Regions from separate parts of the Gordonia sihwensis genome, predicted to be linked through region 2. Evidence: riboswitches for the same ligand, from Rfam matches in the RefSeq annotation. Region 2 holds a riboswitch; the other holds the start of a gene.

Region 1 (8,294 bases), 1.9 Mb from region 2:
TGGGTGATCGGCATCGGAGCCACAGGCGGTGAGCGACGCGGCAGTCACGGCCGCCAAGACAGTGGCCGCGATCGCGGCACGCTGGGGGCGCACTCAGTACCGTCGCGCGGAGTTGTACGGGCCGGCCTTGTCGATCGGCACCACCGCGACCGGCACACCGAAGGTCGATGCGTGCACCACGTAACCGTCGCCCACATACATCCCGACGTGCGTGGCATCCGGGTAGTAGATGATCAGATCTCCCGGCTCGAGGTCGTTGCGATCGACCGGGGTGCCGCCTGCGAGCTGGGCCTCGCTGGTCCGCGGAATCGAACGTCCGGCCTGCTTATAGGCCCACAGCATCAGGCCGGAGCAATCGAACTGGTTCGGCCCGGTGGCGCCCCAGACGTACGGATCACCGGTACGCGAGATCGCGGCCTGGACGGCCACGAGTTCCGGAGAGGTCCCCTTCGGCACGGCCCGGGGGTCGAAGTTGTACTTCGGCCCGCGCAGCGCGGCGAGCTGCTTGCCGGTCATCGACTGGTAGATGGCGCGGATCTGAACGGCTTCGATCTGCAGATTCGCCTGCTTGGCCTGCAGTTCACCGCGCTGCTTCTCCGAGGCGGCAATGGCCTGGGTCGCGGCTGCGGCGGTCTTCTCGGCCTCCGATTTGGCGGCCTTGGCCTCGCGTGCGGTCTTCACCACCGACCGCAGGTCGGCCGCCGACTGGCGGGACATCACTTCCAGACCCGACATGTTGTCGAGGAGATTCTGGGGCGAATCGCTCACCAGCATCGCATAGAGGCGGTTGATGCGAGCGCCGCGGTAGCTGACGCGCGCGAGGGCGTCCACCTTCTTCTGGGCCGCGTCCATCTGGCCCTGCATCGCGGTGAGCTGATGGGCCGCCTTGTCGGCCTTGCGTCGTTCGACGGCGACGATGCGGCGCTGCTTGTCGTACTCGACCTGCGCGGCGTTCATCGCCTCGGAGGTCTTCTCGGCGTTCACCGAGAGCGAGCGGTACTTCGAGAGCAGTTGGTCGGGGGTGCGCGCCGGGTCGGCTGACACGGGGGCCCCGACCATGATCGTCGACGCGGACACGGCTGCCAGCCCGAAGGCGGCCGCCCGTCTGAGCGTCCGGGACGTTCGACTCTTCAACACCACTCGCACTCGATCCTTCATACCCGTGAGGGCGGGCCGGCGCACTTCACGCCGTCCCGCCCTTCACCGAAGTTCAAACGGCAGTCGCTGCTCAGTAGCGGCGAATACCCGTCAGGTTCCACGCGTTCACCTTGTCGCGCTTCACCGGAACGCCCTCGGTGGACGAGTGGACGAAGATTCCATTGCCGGCGTAGATGCCTGCGTGGCCGCCGCCGTTGAAGATCAGGATGTCGCCGGGCTGGGCCTGTGCCAGCGATGCGACGGGAGTGCCGCCGCCGAGCTGACCGTAGCTGTCACGCGGGATGATCTTCCCGGCCTGCTTGTAGGCCCACGAGGTCAGACCCGAGCAGTCGAAGGCGTTGGGGCCGGCCGCACCGTAGACGTACGGCGCGCCGATCTTGGACTCCGCGTAGCGCAGCGCCTTCTTGGCGCGCACCTGCTGCGGGGTGCCGATGTCCAGGCTCGGGGCCTGCGGGGCCTTCGGCACCAGGTTCTGCGGCAGTCCCGGAACGTCGAAGGTGCCGACGTTCGGAACGGTCACCGGAGTGGCATGTGCGGGAGCTGCGGCGAACGCCAGCGATCCGCCGATGGCGATCGAGCCGGCGAGCACTGCGGACTTGGCGGCCTTACGGCCGGCACTGGTCTGCTCCAAACTATGTTTGCCCACGAAAACACGTACTCCTTGTTGTTCTCCCTTATCGCCGACCGGGTTAGCTGTCGGGTTCGGGCCGGAAGAGATGGACCCTACGCAGGCAGAAAGAAGCCCGAAGCTTCAATCCTTGTGCGATTCACCCCAATCCGCACGCACGATTCACATCGGTCGCACGGAGGAAGTGGTTCCCCGGTTCGCCCCCGTTGGTGAGGGCGATTAGGCGATGACCCACCGGGCACCCGGACTGCTCCGGGACATCCCTGACTGGAAGGTCTCGGAAAGATTACGAAACCCTGACAGCGATGTCCACTGGCCCGCCGTAGGCGTGCCGTCCACTACCGGCTCACACGGCGCGGAGGCCACCCGGCCACGACTCCCGGAAAGTGTCATCACCTGCGACGACACCCCGTTTGGCCGCACCCGCGACCTCAGGGGAGATCAATTCTGTGTCAGCGAACACATCGATCGCGTCGGCGAGTTCGGCACCGGCGGGGTCAGGGTTCTCCATGACCCCATAACCGCTGGTGGGCGGACCGAAGAAGACCTGCATCATGCAGTCGCCGCAGGCTCGCGCTCGCATCGGACACCGCGCACAGTCAATTTTCATGTGATCTGCCTCTCATCATCTCGGTGGAGACGGCGAAACCGGGCAATCACGTTGTCCGCGACCCGAAGACGTCTCGTCGCCGTCGACCTCGGGTGGAGACTACGACGCCCCTACGACATCTCCGTCCGTCGAAGCGCGTCGGGCCGGGGCTGTCAGAGCCCCGCCGTACGGTTCGGCCATGACCGTCGAACAGCTGTCGTTCGCCGACCTTCCCGAGGCCGACGAGTTCACCTCCGCTCCATTGCGGGAGACCACCTTCGTGGTGGTCGACCTCGAGACCACGGGCGGCAGTCCGGAGAACGACCGCATCACCGAGATCGGTGCGGTCAAGATCCGCGGAGGCGAAGTGCTCGGCGAGTTCGCGACGCTGGTCGACCCCGGGCGCGCGATCCCGCCGCAGATCGTCGCCCTCACCGGAATCACCACCGCCATGCTCTACGACGCGCCAGCCGTCGAGGCGGTGCTGCCGTCCTTCGTCGAGTTCGCCCGCGGGTGCGTCCTGGTGGCGCACAACGCCCGCTTCGACATGGGGTTCCTGCGGAGGAGCGCTGCCCGAGCGGGCCTGCCGTGGCCGTTCTCCGCGTCCCTGTGCACTGTGGTGATGGCCCGACGGATTCTGAGCAGGCAGGAGGCGCCGAGCGTCAAACTCTTCGCGCTGGCCGATCTGTTCGACGTCTCGGTCCGGCCGACCCACCGTGCGCTGGACGACGCCCGTGCCACGGTCGACGTCTTCCATCGACTTCTGGAGCGCGTCGGCGACCAGGGGGTGCGAACGGTGGGCGATCTGACCACGTATCTGCCCCGGGCGACGCCGGCGATGCGCGCCAAACGCACGATGGCGTCCGGGCTCCCCCATCGGCCCGGCGTCTACCTCTTCCGCGGTCCGTCGGAGGAGGTCCTATATATAGGTACCGCCGTCGACCTCCACCGTCGCGTCTCCGGGTACTTCAACGGAAGCGACACCCGCACCCGGATCGCCGAGATGGTCTCACTCGCGACCCGCGTCGATCACGTCGAGTGCGCTCATGCGCTGGAGGCCGGGGTCGCCGAACTGCGACTCCTCGGAGTCCACAAGCCGTCCTACAATCGCCGCTCCCGCAATCCGCAGCGGGGCTGGTGGATCACCCTGACCGCCGAGCGCTTCCCGCGCCTCAAGGTGTCGCGCACGCCGGGGACCGAATCGCTCGGGCCGGTGACGAGCCGGGCGGTCGCGCTGGAGGTGGCGGACGTCCTCTCCGGGGCGGCGGGGCTGCGGACGTGCGGCGCCGACCTGAAGAAGGCGAGTCACCACTGGTGTGAGGGGCCGACGGAGGCGGGACGACTGCCGGATCCGCTCGTCGCGACGCTGCCGGGAACGTGCCGCGCCGCCAGTGACCGCCCGCAGACGCTGCCGGACTACCTCTGCCGAGTCGAGGCCGTACGCGACCTGATCTCGGGACGGTCCGACTCGCTTCTCGCGGTTCTGTGCGAACGCGTCGAGTACCTGGCCCAGCAGCGCCGGTTCGAGTCGGCGGCCCGGGCGCGCGACCGGCTGTCGGCGACCATCGAGACCCTCGCCCGGACGCAGCGGCTCGCGGCGGTGGCGCAGCGGCCGGAGGTCGTGGGCGCACGGCCCGACGGTGCCGGCGGCTGGGAGCTGAGCGTCGTCAGATACGGGCGCCTGGCCGGCTCCGCGCACGCGGCTCGCGGCGTGGCCCCGATGGCGGTCGTCGAACGACTCAGAGCCGCGTCCACGACCGTGTTGCCCCCGGCCGACGACAGCGGACCGCTCGCCGGTGCGCCTGCCGAGGAGACGGCGCTGATCGAGCGATGGCTGTACGAGTCCGGTACGCGGTTGGTCGACGTGAGCGACCAGCTCTCATTGCCGATCGGCGCGGCCGAGCGCTGGCGCGACTTCGCACGCATTGCGCGATCGGCGCGCGAGGCGACGAGTCGCTAACGGCCTGGCGGCAAGCCACTAGAGTCGAGCCCATGATCACCGCCATCGTTCTCATCGGAGCCGACATCCATCAGATCCCCGAGACGGCCCAGGCCGTCGCCGAGATCCCGGGCGTCACCGAGGTGTACTCGTGCGCCGGCGACGTGGACCTGATCGCCAAGGTCCGGGTGCGCAATCACGAGGAGATCGCCTCGGTGGTGACCGGCGCCATCAACCGTCTTCCCGGTGTCCGCACGAGTGCCACGCACATCGCGTTCCGCAGTTACGCCAGCGCCGAGGTGGAGGGCGGGTTCTCGATCGGCGAGGCGTGACGCGCCCCGATGTCCCGTCCGACCGAGGCGTCCTGCGCCCCGAGTCGCTTCCCGAGTTCCATCGACTTCCCGCCATCGGCGCGACGGCCGACCTGGTCCGGTGGTTCTGGATCTGCCGCTGGCAGCTGCCGACCGGCCGTGTCAGCCGCCAGGAGGTCATCGGCTTCGGCGCCCTGAATCTGGTGGTTCAGCACGATCACGTCGTGGTGGCCGGTGCGACCACCCGGATCAGTCATCGGGACCTGGCAGGAACAGGATGGGCCGTTGGAGCACTCCTGCGGCCCGCGGCCGCAGGAGCACTCCCCATCCGTCCCGCCGAACATCTCGACACCGTCACCGTGGTGTCCGCACCGGACCTGCACGCCGCGGTGAGCACTGAGATGACCACTGGAATGGGCTCCCCGCCCGACCCCGCGGCCGCTGCCGAGACGGTGGGACGGTGGCTGCGGGCTCGCGCGTCGCTCACCGACGAGGCGCTGCTCGCGAACCGCGCGGTGACCGCGCTCGAGTCCGACCCCGCTCTGATCCGGGTCGATCAATCGGCCGAACTCTTCGGGATCAGCGAACGGACCCTGCAGCGCCTCACCGCCAAGTACGTCGGCCTGTCACCGGCGGCGTTGATCCGCCGCCGTCGACTGCAGGAGGCGGCGCACCGCGTCCGGACACGGCCGGACGAATCCCTCGCCGAGATCGCCGCCGAGCTCGGCTACACCGATCACGCCCATATGACACGCGACTTCGCCTCGGTGCTCGGGTTCACCCCGAGCCGCTACCGCGCGGGAGGGTGAGATCAGCCGTGCTCGGCGGCGAGGCGGTTGCTGACCTGCGCCCAGCGCGACAGCAGGTCCGCCGCCCCGCCCGAGTCGATCACGGCCTCGACCCTCGCGAGAGCATCGCGCATCGCCGCGATGAACTCCTCCTGAGTGAACATCTCGTCCTGTTCGAAGGCGACCACAGCGGCCGCGGCGTTGAGGACCACCGCGTCACGCACCGCACCGCGGGCACCGGCGAACATCTCACGGGCGATCTGCGCGTTGACCGAAGCGTCTCCGCCCTGCAGGGCTGACAGCTCGACGAGATCGATTCCGAGATCTCGGGGATCGAGGGTCAGTTCGCGGGAACGGCCGCCGATGATCTGCCACACGGTGGAGGTGGTGGTGGTCGTCAACTCGTCGAGACCGTCGTCGCCTCGAACCAGAAGCACCCGGTTGCCGCGCTCTGCGAAGGCCTGCGCCAGCACCGGCGCGAGGTCGGAGAAGGCGCAGCCGATGAGTCCGGCTTCCGGCGACGCCGGATTCGTCAGCGGCCCGAGCACGTTGAAGACCGTCGGAATGCCGATCTGACTGCGCGGCGGTCCTGTGAAGCGGAAGGCCGGATGAAAGACCGGCGCGAAGCAGAAGCCGATACCGAGTTCCTCGACGCACTGCTGGACCGCGGCTGGCGGCAGCGTGATCGCCACGCCGAGCGCCTCGAGCACGTCGGCTCCGCCGCTCTTCGACGAGGCCGCACGGTTCCCGTGCTTCACCACCGGAACACCCAGAGCGGCCACGACCACCGATGTCATCGTGGAGATGTTGACGGTGTGGGAGCGGTCGCCCCCGGTCCCGACGATGTCGACCGCCGCCCCCGACACCTCGATGCGGTTCGCGAGCGCGAGCATCGCCTCCGACAGCCCTCGCAACTCCGACGACGAGGCGCCCTTCATTTTGACGCCGACACCGAACGCAGCGATCTGTGCGCCGGTCGCCGCGTCGGACATGATCTCGCGCATCGCCCACGCCGCCTCGTCCACCGTCAGATCGACCCGATCGGTCACTTTGCCGAGTACATACGGCCAGGTGTAAGCGTTCTCGGCGGCAGTCACGTCGTCAGCAGTCACGCGAACCACCCTAACGGCAGCCTCCCGGACGCGTCAGCGGAGTATCCGCCGCAGTTCAGCGACCGGGCGCACCGGCTTCCCCGGCACCCGCCGGCCGCAGCACCGCCCAACCGACGACGGCCCCCTCCGCGCGCGAGACCATGCTCGCGATGCGGGCCCGCTCCCGAGAGAGCGCCACCGCATCCACCGGCATCACCCGAGCAAGCGCGAGGGTCGTCAGCGCGTCGTCCGCTGTGTCGGGCCCCGCAGCCGCCACACGCTCATCCACCGGACTCTCGTCGACCGCGTAACCGTCCGCACCGACACGCTCGAGGACACCGCTGACCGCCGAGGCGGGCAGTCGCACCACATGCCGCAGAACCACGGCCTCGGTCGAGGCGAACCCCGCCTGCGCCAATGCCACCGAACTCGCGACCGTCTCGTCGGTGCCGGAGACGACGACCCGCAGATCCGGATCGCCCACCACGGGCTCGGGTGCGCGCGCGGCGTCACTGCGCCAGGGCAGCTTCCACGAGACCATCACGCCACCTCACGCCATATCGTCATGGCGTCCACCGTAAACCCTCATCCTGGTCTCAGGACACGCCGGTAGACTCGTCGTCATCGGCTCTACCTGCGGAAAGCAGGCGACTTCGAGCAATTTTCCGACCCGGGTGGTCAACGGTTACTACGAACCGTCATACTTCTCTTGTGACTAGCGCTGTGGGTAACTCAGAAACCGCCATCACCTCACGCGTGCACTCGCTGAACCGTCCGAACATGGTCAGCGTCGGCACCATCGTGTGGCTGTCGAGCGAATTGATGTTCTTCGCTGGCCTCTTCGCGATGTATTTCGTCGCTCGGGCCAATGCATCGGACGGCTGGCCGCAGCCGCCGACACATCTGAACCTCTGGCTCGCCGTGCCGGTGACCACGGTTCTGATTCTCAGTTCGTTCACCTGCCAGGCAGGTGTCTTCGCCGCCGAGCGCGGCGACGTGTACGGCCTTCGTCGCTGGTACACGCTGACCCTGCTGATGGGCACCTTCTTCGTGTGCGGCCAGGCCTACGAGTACTACTCGCTCATCAACGAGGGCACCACGCTCTCGTCGAGCGCATACGGGTCGGTCTTCTACATGGCGACCGGTTTCCACGGCATGCACGTCATCGGCGGTCTCCTCGCGTTCGTCTTCCTCCTCATCCGCACACGCCTGTCGAAGTTCACTCCGGCGCAGGCGACAGCTGCGATCGTCGTCTCGTACTACTGGCACTTCGTCGACGTGGTGTGGATCGCGCTGTTCGTCGTCATTTACTTCATCCGGTAGCCCCCGGCGGCCGAAGAACCGGCCGGCCCGCCGGACCGGTTCACATACATTCAGTCCAAACCGCTTAGTAGAGAGTCACAGATGAGATCATCTCCACCGAGTTCGCCGGAAGACCGCGACCCGTCCGATGACAACAACGACGCCGCGCGCGCTAAGCGGCGTCGCAAGCTCCGTCGCCGAGCCAGCGGCACCATCTTCCTTCTGCTGGGCCTGATCGCCACCGGCATCATCGCCGCATTGATCTCGCCCAAGCCGCAGGTCGCGACCGCCGACGACAAGAGCGCGAGCTCCGTCGCCGCAGGCAAGCAGCTGTACGACACCTCCTGCATCACCTGCCACGGCGCCAACCTCGAGGGCGTCCGGGACCGCGGTCCGTCGCTCATCGGCGTCGGTGACGCCGCGGTGTACTTCCAGGTCTCCAGCGGCCGCATGCCGGCCTCGCGCAACGAGGCTCAGGCGCAGCGCAA
Region 2 (8,294 bases):
CTGGAACGGTCCGCTGCCGACGTAGGTGAGGAACTGCTTGGCCGCACGCGCCGCCGCCACCAGATCGGCGGGACCGGTGATCCAGCCGACCTTCCACCCCGTGCACGCGAAGGTCTTGGCGGCGCTCGAGATCCGCAGGGTGCGCTCGGCCATCCCGGGCAGCAACGCGAGCGGGTGCTGGCCGCGGCCGTCGAAGAGCAGGTGCTCGTACACCTCGTCGGTGATGGCGACGGCGTCGTACTCGATCGTCAACCGTGCGATCTGGGCGAGGTCGTCGTCGGTGAGTACCGTGCCCGTCGGATTGTGCGGCGAGTTGACCAGCACCGCAGCGGTATTCGGTCCGAACGCGGCGGCCAGCGCCGATCGGTCGAGCACGAATCCGTCGCCGTCGCGCACCAGCGGAACGGTGCGCCGGACACCGCCCGCAAGGGCGACGCAGGCCGCATAGGAGTCGTAGTACGGCTCGATCATCACCACCTCGCGGCCGGGCTCGACGAGTCCGAGCAGGGCACCGGCGATGGCCTCGGTGGCGCCGACGGTCACCAGGACCTGCGAATCAGGGTCGCGGTCGATGCCGTAGTGATCGCGCTCATGTGCGGCGATCGCGTGGCGCAGCGACGGCACACCGATCCCGGGCGGGTACTGGTTGCCGCCTGATTCGATCGCGTCGACGGCCGCCGCCAGCATCGATGCCGGCCCGTCGGAGTCGGGGAACCCCTGACCCAGGTTGATCGCGTCGTGCTTCACCGCGAGGGCCGACATCTCCGCGAAGACGGTGGACGTGAACGGGCGCATGCGGTCGACCAATGGCATGGCTCCAGGTTGGCACACACCCGACCCATGCGGTCAGCGGACGTGCGCCACTCCCGTGCACGTCGGCGCGGCCAGGGTGAGGAAGGGCCCTCGGTTCATCGCTCGCGTGGTGATCCGGACCGGTCCCGGACCCGTGGCGATCTCCGCCGAGAACCCGGCGCCCTCGGCGTCGTGGGTGAAGTGGGCATTGCTCTGGCCGCTCCGGCCGGTGCGCAGGTTTTTCCAGGTCAGGGTGCCGTCGGTGCGGTAGCCCCAGATGCTGGGATTGCCCCAGGTGACGCTGATGCGCCCATTGCCGTCGGGGTAGACGGTGACGCCGCCGTAGTAGGGATTATCGATGATGTTCGGTGACAGGCCGATGCAGTTCTGCGCGACGTACTCGCTGGTCTCGATGTCGGCGCCGGCCGCGCCGGCCCCGGCCGCGGTTCCCGCGACGACGGCTCCCGCTGCGAGAGCGACGACAGTTCCGGTGACGAGACGGTTCACGGTTCCCCCTTGGAATCGACGATGGTGTTCGAACCCCCGACAACCGGTATGTCGCACGAACAGACGACGAGTGTTACGTGCGTCTCACGGCAGCGGCGGTCCGACGATGTCGTCGGCGTCGACGATCCGGTACGCGTAGCCCTGCTCGGCGAGGAATCGCTGGCGGTGCGCGGCGTAGTCGGCGTCGAGGCTGTCGCGCGAGACGACCGAGTAGAAGTGCGCTTGACCGCCGTCGGCCTTGGGCCGCAGCAGACGGCCGAGGCGCTGGGCCTCCTCCTGGCGAGAACCGAACGTACCCGAGACCTGAACCGCCACCGAGGCCTCGGGGAGATCGATGGAGAAGTTCGCGACTTTCGAGACCACCAGGGTCTGCAACTCTCCCCGGCGGAAGGCGTCGAAGAGCTTCTCGCGTTCGGCGTTCCGGGTGGAGCCCTGGATCACCGGGGCGTCGAGTTCCCGGCCCAACTCCTCGAGCTGGTCGATGTAGGCGCCGATGACGAGGGTCTGGGAGTCCCGGTGGCGTTCGAGGATCGACCGGACCACGCGGATCTTGGAGTGGGCGGTGGAGCAGAGCTTGTACTTCTCCTCTGGTTCGGCGACGGCGTACTGCAGCCGCTCCGAATCGGTCATCGTCACCCGGACCTCGATGCACTCGGCCGGAGCGATCCAGCCCTGCGCCTCGATGTCCTTCCACGGGGCGTCGTAGCGTTTGGGGCCGATGAGGCTGAAGACGTCGCCCTCGCGTCCGTCCTCGCGGACCAGCGTGGCGGTGAGGCCGAGGCGCCGTCGCGACTGGAGGTCGGCGGTCATGCGGAACACCGGGGCCGGAAGCAGATGCACCTCGTCGTAGATGATCAGACCCCAGTCGCGCGAGTCGAACAGGTCGAGGTTCTTGTACTCGCCCTTCGACTTGCGGGTCATCACCTGGTAGGTGGCGATGGTGACGGGGCGGATCTCCTTGCGCTCGCCCGAGTACTCGCCGATCTCGTCCTCGGTCAGGGAGGTCCGGGCCACCAACTCGCGCTTCCACTGGCGGCCGGCGACCGTGTTCGTCACGAGGATCAGCGTGGTGGCGCCGGCCTTGGCCATCGCCGCGGCGCCGACCATGGTCTTTCCCGCACCGCACGGCAGGACTACGACGCCCGAACCGCCCGCCCAGAACGAGTCGGCCGCCAACTCCTGATAGTCGCGCAGATGCCAGTCGGTCTGCTCCAATTCGATCGGGTGCGCCTCGCCGTCGACGTAACCGGCGAGGTCTTCCGCGGGCCAGCCGACCTTCAGCAGGATCTGCTTGAGGCGCCCGCGCTCGGACGGGTGGACCACGACGGTGTCGTCATCGATCCGCGCGCCGAGCATGGGCGCGACCTTCTTGTTCCGCAGGATCTCCTCCAGCACGGCGCGATCCAGGCTCACGAGGGTGAGCCCGTGCGCGGGGTTCTTCATCAGCTGGAGCCGCCCGAAGCGGCCCATCGTGTCGACGATGTCGACCAGCAGCGGCTGCGGAACCGGGAAACGCGAGTGCGTGACGAGGGCGTCGACCACCTGCTCGGCGTCGTGGCCGGCGGCCCGCGCGTTCCACAGTGCCAGCGGAGTGACCCGGTAGGTGTGGACGTGCTCGGGAGCGCGCTCGAGTTCGGCGAAGGGTGCGATCGCGGCCCGCGCGGCGGCCGCCCCCGGATGGTCGACCTCCAGCAGGAGGGTCTTGTCCGATTGCACGATGAGAGGTCCGTCGGTCACCGGTCCATTGTCCAGGTTCGGGCGCGGTGCGGCCACCTGCCGTCGGGAGTCAGAGCACCTCGACCCTGGTGATCCGGTGCAGCGCGAACCGGAGGTCGGGCTCGCCGCCCTCCTCGTCGGCCACCAGTTGTCCGGCGGCCAGCGAACGGGCGTGCACCACATGCCGACTCGCCGCGCCCTGCGCGTCCACATAACCGATGCGCAGGCGCCTCCCGGTGCGCAGGGCCAGTTGGATCAGCGTGGACACGGTCTCGCCGGCGGCACCCGACGCCGAGGCCGCGGCGACCGGTCCGGCGGCGCGGTCGGCGGTCCGCATCCTGGAGACGACGGCGTGCGCCTGACCGGGACCGAGAGCGGCGCGTCGATGCGGTGGGGACGACGCCGCACCGCGGGCCGGGACGCGGACGCCTCGGCTGCGCAGGTCGATCAGCGCTCCGGAGGAGTCCTCGCCCGCGGGGCTGAACCCCGATGCGCGCAGCCGGTCGATCACATCGCGCAGCGGTGCCGCCGACACCGCGACCGTCGGGGCCAGGGCGCGCAGGGCCAGCTCGGTCGCGGCCTCGCTGCGCAGCACCTCGGTGAGCATCGCGGTGTCGTCGCAGCGGATGAACGACGCCGCCACGCCCACGCGCAGCCGGCCGTGTCTGCGGGCGACGTCGTCGATCAGATATGTCAGCGACTGCGGCACGGGCGTCCGTGAGTGCTCGTGGAGGAACGTGGCGATCTCGGCGCTGGTGCGGCCGGTGTCGAGCGTGCGCCGCACACTGTCTTCGGTGATCCGGTACATCGAGGCGGCACCGCCCGATTCGAGGTCGGCGATCAACCGGAGCCGGTCGGCCACGTCCGGGTCGAGCGGCCCGGGCACCACGACTGTCAGGTCGGCCTGCACCAGGAAGTAGTCGATGAGGTCGGGCAGGGACGCGTCCATCGCCGCGAGCACGTCGGCCGCCGACTCGGCGTCGGCGGGAACGTCGAGGAGCAGCCGCCCGGCGGTCGTGAGCGAGCCGTGCGCCACGAGTCCGAGTTCGGTCGCCTCGCGCAGGGTCTCGGAGACCACATGCACGTTGAGCCGGCGGAGACGGCGCGGATGACGCCATCCGAGTACCGCGGTCAGCGCTTCGGGGGACACCGGGTGGGCGGGCTCGGCGTCGGCGAGCGGAGCCAGCACCGCGCGGCGCGAGGCCGCGGCGGTGGCGTCGAACAGTTCGGACGACAGCGCCGCGAGGGTGTTCCCCTCGCGGTCGGTGTCGCCGATCTGCCAGGGCTGCCGCGGCAGATCGAGCCACGCCCGCGCCATGCCGAGCCATCGTCGCCCGGAACTCAGATGCGCCCAGGCGTCGACGGCGCCGGTGGGCGCGAAGACGTCGTCGGCGAGGTGGTCGCCCGCGTCGGAGTCGGGCGCACCCGCGTCGAGGAGCCGCTGCCTGGCCAGCAGCTCGACGAGCAGGCCGACGCGGCTCACGGTCAGGGCGGTGGTCTTGGCGAGGCGCCGGAGTTCGCGGATGCCCAGGCCGCCGGACCGCAGCAGGGCCGCCGGTGCGGTGCCGAGCGCCTCGATCAGATCGCCGGAGTGACGGAGCAGTTCGAGCGCCTCGCCCGCCCCCGCGGCGTCGACGGCCTTCGCGTCGAACCGCCCGGGGCCGTCCGCACCGGTGAGTGGCGGTTCCCGCAGGACCGCGGTCTCGAGCGGCGGCTGACCGCGAAGCAGTTGTCCCACCTGGGGCGGAAGCTCCACGGTCTGCTCATCGATCCGTGCGAGCAGACCGAGTGAGATGAGGGTGGGCACCGGCGCGCTCGGATCGGCATCCGGTGCGGCGTCGCGACTGCGCCCGAGAGACGACCCCTGGGCGAGTGTGGTGAGCAGTTCCCTGGGCCGCTCGGCGGCCGATTCGATGCGCTCGCGGATCTGCGCGGGAGTCGACTCCGCGATGGGGCCGAGCAGATTGTGAGCCCGCCACGGCAGGGCGGCGGGCAGATGCGCCCCGGCGATCCAGTCGGTGTGCCTGCCGCGCCGGCGGGGGCCGGTGCCCCACAGCAGTGCACGGGTGACCATCTGGTCGAGACGCGCGTCGACGTCGCCGCGCCGCGCCCGCCGACCGAGACGGGCGACGATCGCGTCCCGGCTCACCGGCCCGAGGAGTTCCTTGCGTTCGCCGATCGCACTGGACGCGTCGAGAAAGGCCTCGATCACCGCGACCGCCAGAAGGTCGAGCCCTTCGCCCGCCAGGGAGATCGACGCCGCCGACAGCGCGCGCTGGGCGAGGACACCGGTGCCGCGGGGCGGGGGAGAAGCGAGGTCGGGCCGGGCGATCAGCAACTCGACGAGCGCATCGTCGGACCGCTCGGCGAGATCGTCGGCCAACCCGCGCAGCGGCAGGTCGGGACTCATTCGGACAACTGTACCGCCGGTTCAGCGGGCATGGCACAATGAGGCCGTGGCTAAGAAGAGTGGATACGTGGACAACGGTTGGCCGACGGATATCGGTGAGCAGCACGCGGTGACGGAGTTCACCTCTCACCTGGCGGGTGCGCTCTCGCCGTTCGGCGATTACTACGAGCTGCCGCAGCCCGTCGACAGCCTGCCGTACATCCAGTCGAAGACCGTCGTCAACCGCTGACCTGACCTGAGCTCTGCCGAGACCGGCCGGACCGTGTGGTCCGGCCGGTTTTCGTGCGCCATGTGTCACGTCGGTGCGGGGGCGGTCGCGAAATGCGAGAAGACCCCCGCCGAAGCGGAGGTCTTCTCGGATGAACTTCTCGGGTGATCAGGGGAGGTTGATCAGGCCCTTGTTCTGGTTGTACAGCTTCAGCTGGTCCGGGGTGAGCTGGTAGCCGGAGTCCTTGGCGGCCTTCCAGGCGCTGCGCACCTCGGGGCTCACCTTGGAGTCGTTGACGACCTTGTCGATCTGCTGCTTGGCCTCTTCGGTGTTCTTGGCGTCGGCAGACTTGGCCAGGCCGGTCTTCGGGGCGTCCTGCTGCTTCGGTGCGAGCGGGTTGGCCGGCTTGGGGGTGGCCGGGGCGCTGCGCTGGGTGGGGCCCGAGAGGGGACCGCCGCAGGTGGGCCATGCGCCCTTGCCCTGGGTGGCGAGAACGCGCTCGCCGACGGCGATCTGCTGCTCGCGGGTGGCCTGGTCGGCGCTCGGTGCGTACTGGGTGCCGCCGTGGGCCGCCCAGGTGCTCGGGCTGAACTGCAGGCCGCCCTGGTAGCCGTTTCCGGTGTTGATGGCCCAGTTGCCGCCGGACTCGCACTGTGCGACCTGATCCCACTCGGAATCGGTCGCTGCCGAGGCGTGACCGCCGCCCATCAGGGCCGCGCCGCCGCCGATGATGGCCGACGTGAGGGCGATCTTCGCGAAAGTCTTGGTATTGGTCGTCTGCTTCGAGTGACGTCCGGACATATGTCTTCGTTTCCTCTCTCCACGCGCCTACGAGGTGAGCTGTCGGGTTCGGGCTGAGAGGTGCCCGGTCCGGCTCGCGTCACTGGGTGCGACGTCTGCCGGGCTTAACCCCAAGGCCGACCACCGAGGTGATCGACCGCTTCCCGGAGGATTGTGGGTCCCCCGTCCTCGCTCCTGAAACTGCATCAGCGGGTGTCCTGCCGGCGGAGCGAGGTTGGGCGCGACCGGCGGAACGGGCGTTCGGGTGGTCGCCTGGGTGGCGGCCGTTATGAACACTACGTCGTCGGGCCCGCGAGAACATCTGATGCGAAGAGGTGCTCTGAGGTGGCGTGAAGCGGCCGATCGGGCGTCGTGGCACGTCCGTGCTGCTCACGGCACTGATACCCGTCTCGTATCCCGTTTGTTATCGGGTTGTTATGTGACAAAGGTCACATCCTGTTTGAGAGTTCCGACACGCCGGTATGTCAGGATTGCGCGCGTCGAGCTTCGAGTGCGCGGAAGCTGCTGGCGTGGAAGACAAGTGGTTCGACGTTCGGGTCGCAGCGCAGGGCGTCGATGGTCAGAAGCACCACGAGGTGGTCGCCCGCGGGGATCTCTGAGAACACCGTGCATGCCAGGTGGGCGGCGGCGCCGGGGATGAAGACCGCGCCCGAGTCGTCGGCGATGGGGCGTACCCCGGTGAACCGGTCCTCCGGCGGCCCCGCGAGCCTGCGGCAGACGTCGCCCTGGTGCGCGGCGAAGACACTCACGCCGACGGTGCCGCCCCTCAGTGCGGGCCAGGTGGTGGAGCCGTTGCGGACGCACACCGACACCAGCGGCGGATCGAGCGAGACGGTGGTGAAGGCGCTGGCGGACATCCCGATCGGGTCGCCCCCGGGATCGTCGCCTGTGCGACACACGGCCACCACGCCGGACGGGAAGCAACTGAAAGCTCGTTTGAGTTCGGTCTCGTCGCTGACGGGCCGCAGCGGCCGGTCCGGGTCGATGCGGTTCACCGGCTGCGCCGGCCGGACAGCAGGGCGAACACGATCCCGAGCAGCAATCCCAGCGGTGCGCCCATGGCCAGAACGTAGACGGTCGTGACGACGGCCGTCCCGGTGTCCCGGACCGCCGGGAACAGCAGGGCGATGCTCGCGATCATCCCGATGCCGAACATGACGACGGCGACCCCGAGCAGGCGTGAGGACTTCTGGGTCTGCATGGCGTCAACGGTAGCCCGAACGCTAGAATCTGTTGCAGCGCGCCTCCGCTCGGACTGCCATCGGGCCAAGGCGCTTTTGTCTGTGGCAGACCAGATCAGTTGTGAAGGTGAGCACTGTGCCGACCGGCCGGGTGAAGTGGTACGACTCCGCGAAGGGCTTCGGGTTCCTGTCGCAGACCGACGGCGAGGATGTGTACGTCCGGGCCAACGCGCTGCCCTCGGACGTCTCGGAGCTGAAGGTCGGACAGAAGGTGGAGTTCGACATGGCGGCGGGACGCCGCGGCCCGCAGGCGCTGCGCGTCACGGTCCTCGAACCGGCGCCCAGTGTGGCGCGCAACACGCGCGAGGCGGCACGCCGCGAGCGGGACGCGAAGCGTCTCTCGCCCGACGAACTGCACGGGCTCATCGCCGATCTCATCACCTTGCTCGAAGGCAAGGTGCAGCCGGATCTGCGCAACGGCCGCTATCCCGACCGGAAGACCGCCCAGCGGATCTCGGAGGTCGTCCGCGGCGTCACACGCGAACTCGACCGCTGAGGCGGGCCTCCGTCCGGCCGAGCTAGCCGCGCTGGTCGGGCAGCGTCGCGGTGTTCGGAATGCGGAAGTCGACCGGCAGAGTCCGGATCGAGAAGGTGCCGCGGATCGACAGGTCGACGTCGA

What was found. Region 2 has a riboswitch for cyclic di-AMP ahead of P5P27_RS02715 (transglycosylase family protein). Riboswitches for the same ligand answer to the same signal wherever they lie in the genome.
Region 1: linked by a shared signal. The riboswitch ahead of P5P27_RS11435 (C40 family peptidase) and the one ahead of P5P27_RS02715 (transglycosylase family protein) in region 2 are both predicted to bind cyclic di-AMP.

The regions. Positions count from the first base shown of each region.
Region 1 covers NZ_CP121248.1:2,387,517-2,395,810, forward strand. The annotation lists gene P5P27_RS11425 (peptidase MA family metallohydrolase) at 1-48, opposite strand, end outside; gene P5P27_RS11430 (C40 family peptidase) at 94-1,140, opposite strand; gene P5P27_RS11435 (C40 family peptidase) at 1,229-1,804, opposite strand; cyclic di-AMP (ydaO/yuaA leader) riboswitch at 1,823-2,022, opposite strand; gene P5P27_RS11440 (hypothetical protein) at 2,133-2,369, opposite strand; gene P5P27_RS11445 (DEDD exonuclease domain-containing protein) at 2,575-4,335, shown strand; gene P5P27_RS11450 (Lrp/AsnC family transcriptional regulator) at 4,368-4,646, shown strand; gene P5P27_RS11455 (AraC family transcriptional regulator) at 4,643-5,434, shown strand; gene trpD (anthranilate phosphoribosyltransferase) at 5,437-6,525, opposite strand; gene P5P27_RS11465 (hypothetical protein) at 6,581-7,045, opposite strand; gene ctaE (aa3-type cytochrome oxidase subunit III) at 7,216-7,827, shown strand; gene qcrC (cytochrome bc1 complex diheme cytochrome c subunit) at 7,909-8,294, shown strand, end outside.
Region 2 covers NZ_CP121248.1:531,504-539,797, forward strand. The annotation lists gene P5P27_RS02690 (pyridoxal phosphate-dependent aminotransferase) at 1-813, opposite strand, end outside; gene P5P27_RS02695 (hypothetical protein) at 847-1,299, opposite strand; gene P5P27_RS02700 (DNA repair helicase XPB) at 1,384-3,036, opposite strand; gene P5P27_RS02705 (helicase-associated domain-containing protein) at 3,086-5,425, opposite strand; gene P5P27_RS02710 (hypothetical protein) at 5,472-5,654, shown strand; gene P5P27_RS02715 (transglycosylase family protein) at 5,802-6,434, opposite strand; cyclic di-AMP (ydaO/yuaA leader) riboswitch at 6,443-6,635, opposite strand; gene P5P27_RS02720 (flavin reductase family protein) at 6,899-7,429, opposite strand; gene P5P27_RS02725 (hypothetical protein) at 7,426-7,635, opposite strand; gene P5P27_RS02730 (cold-shock protein) at 7,752-8,171, shown strand; gene P5P27_RS02735 (DUF2771 family protein) at 8,194-8,294, opposite strand, start outside.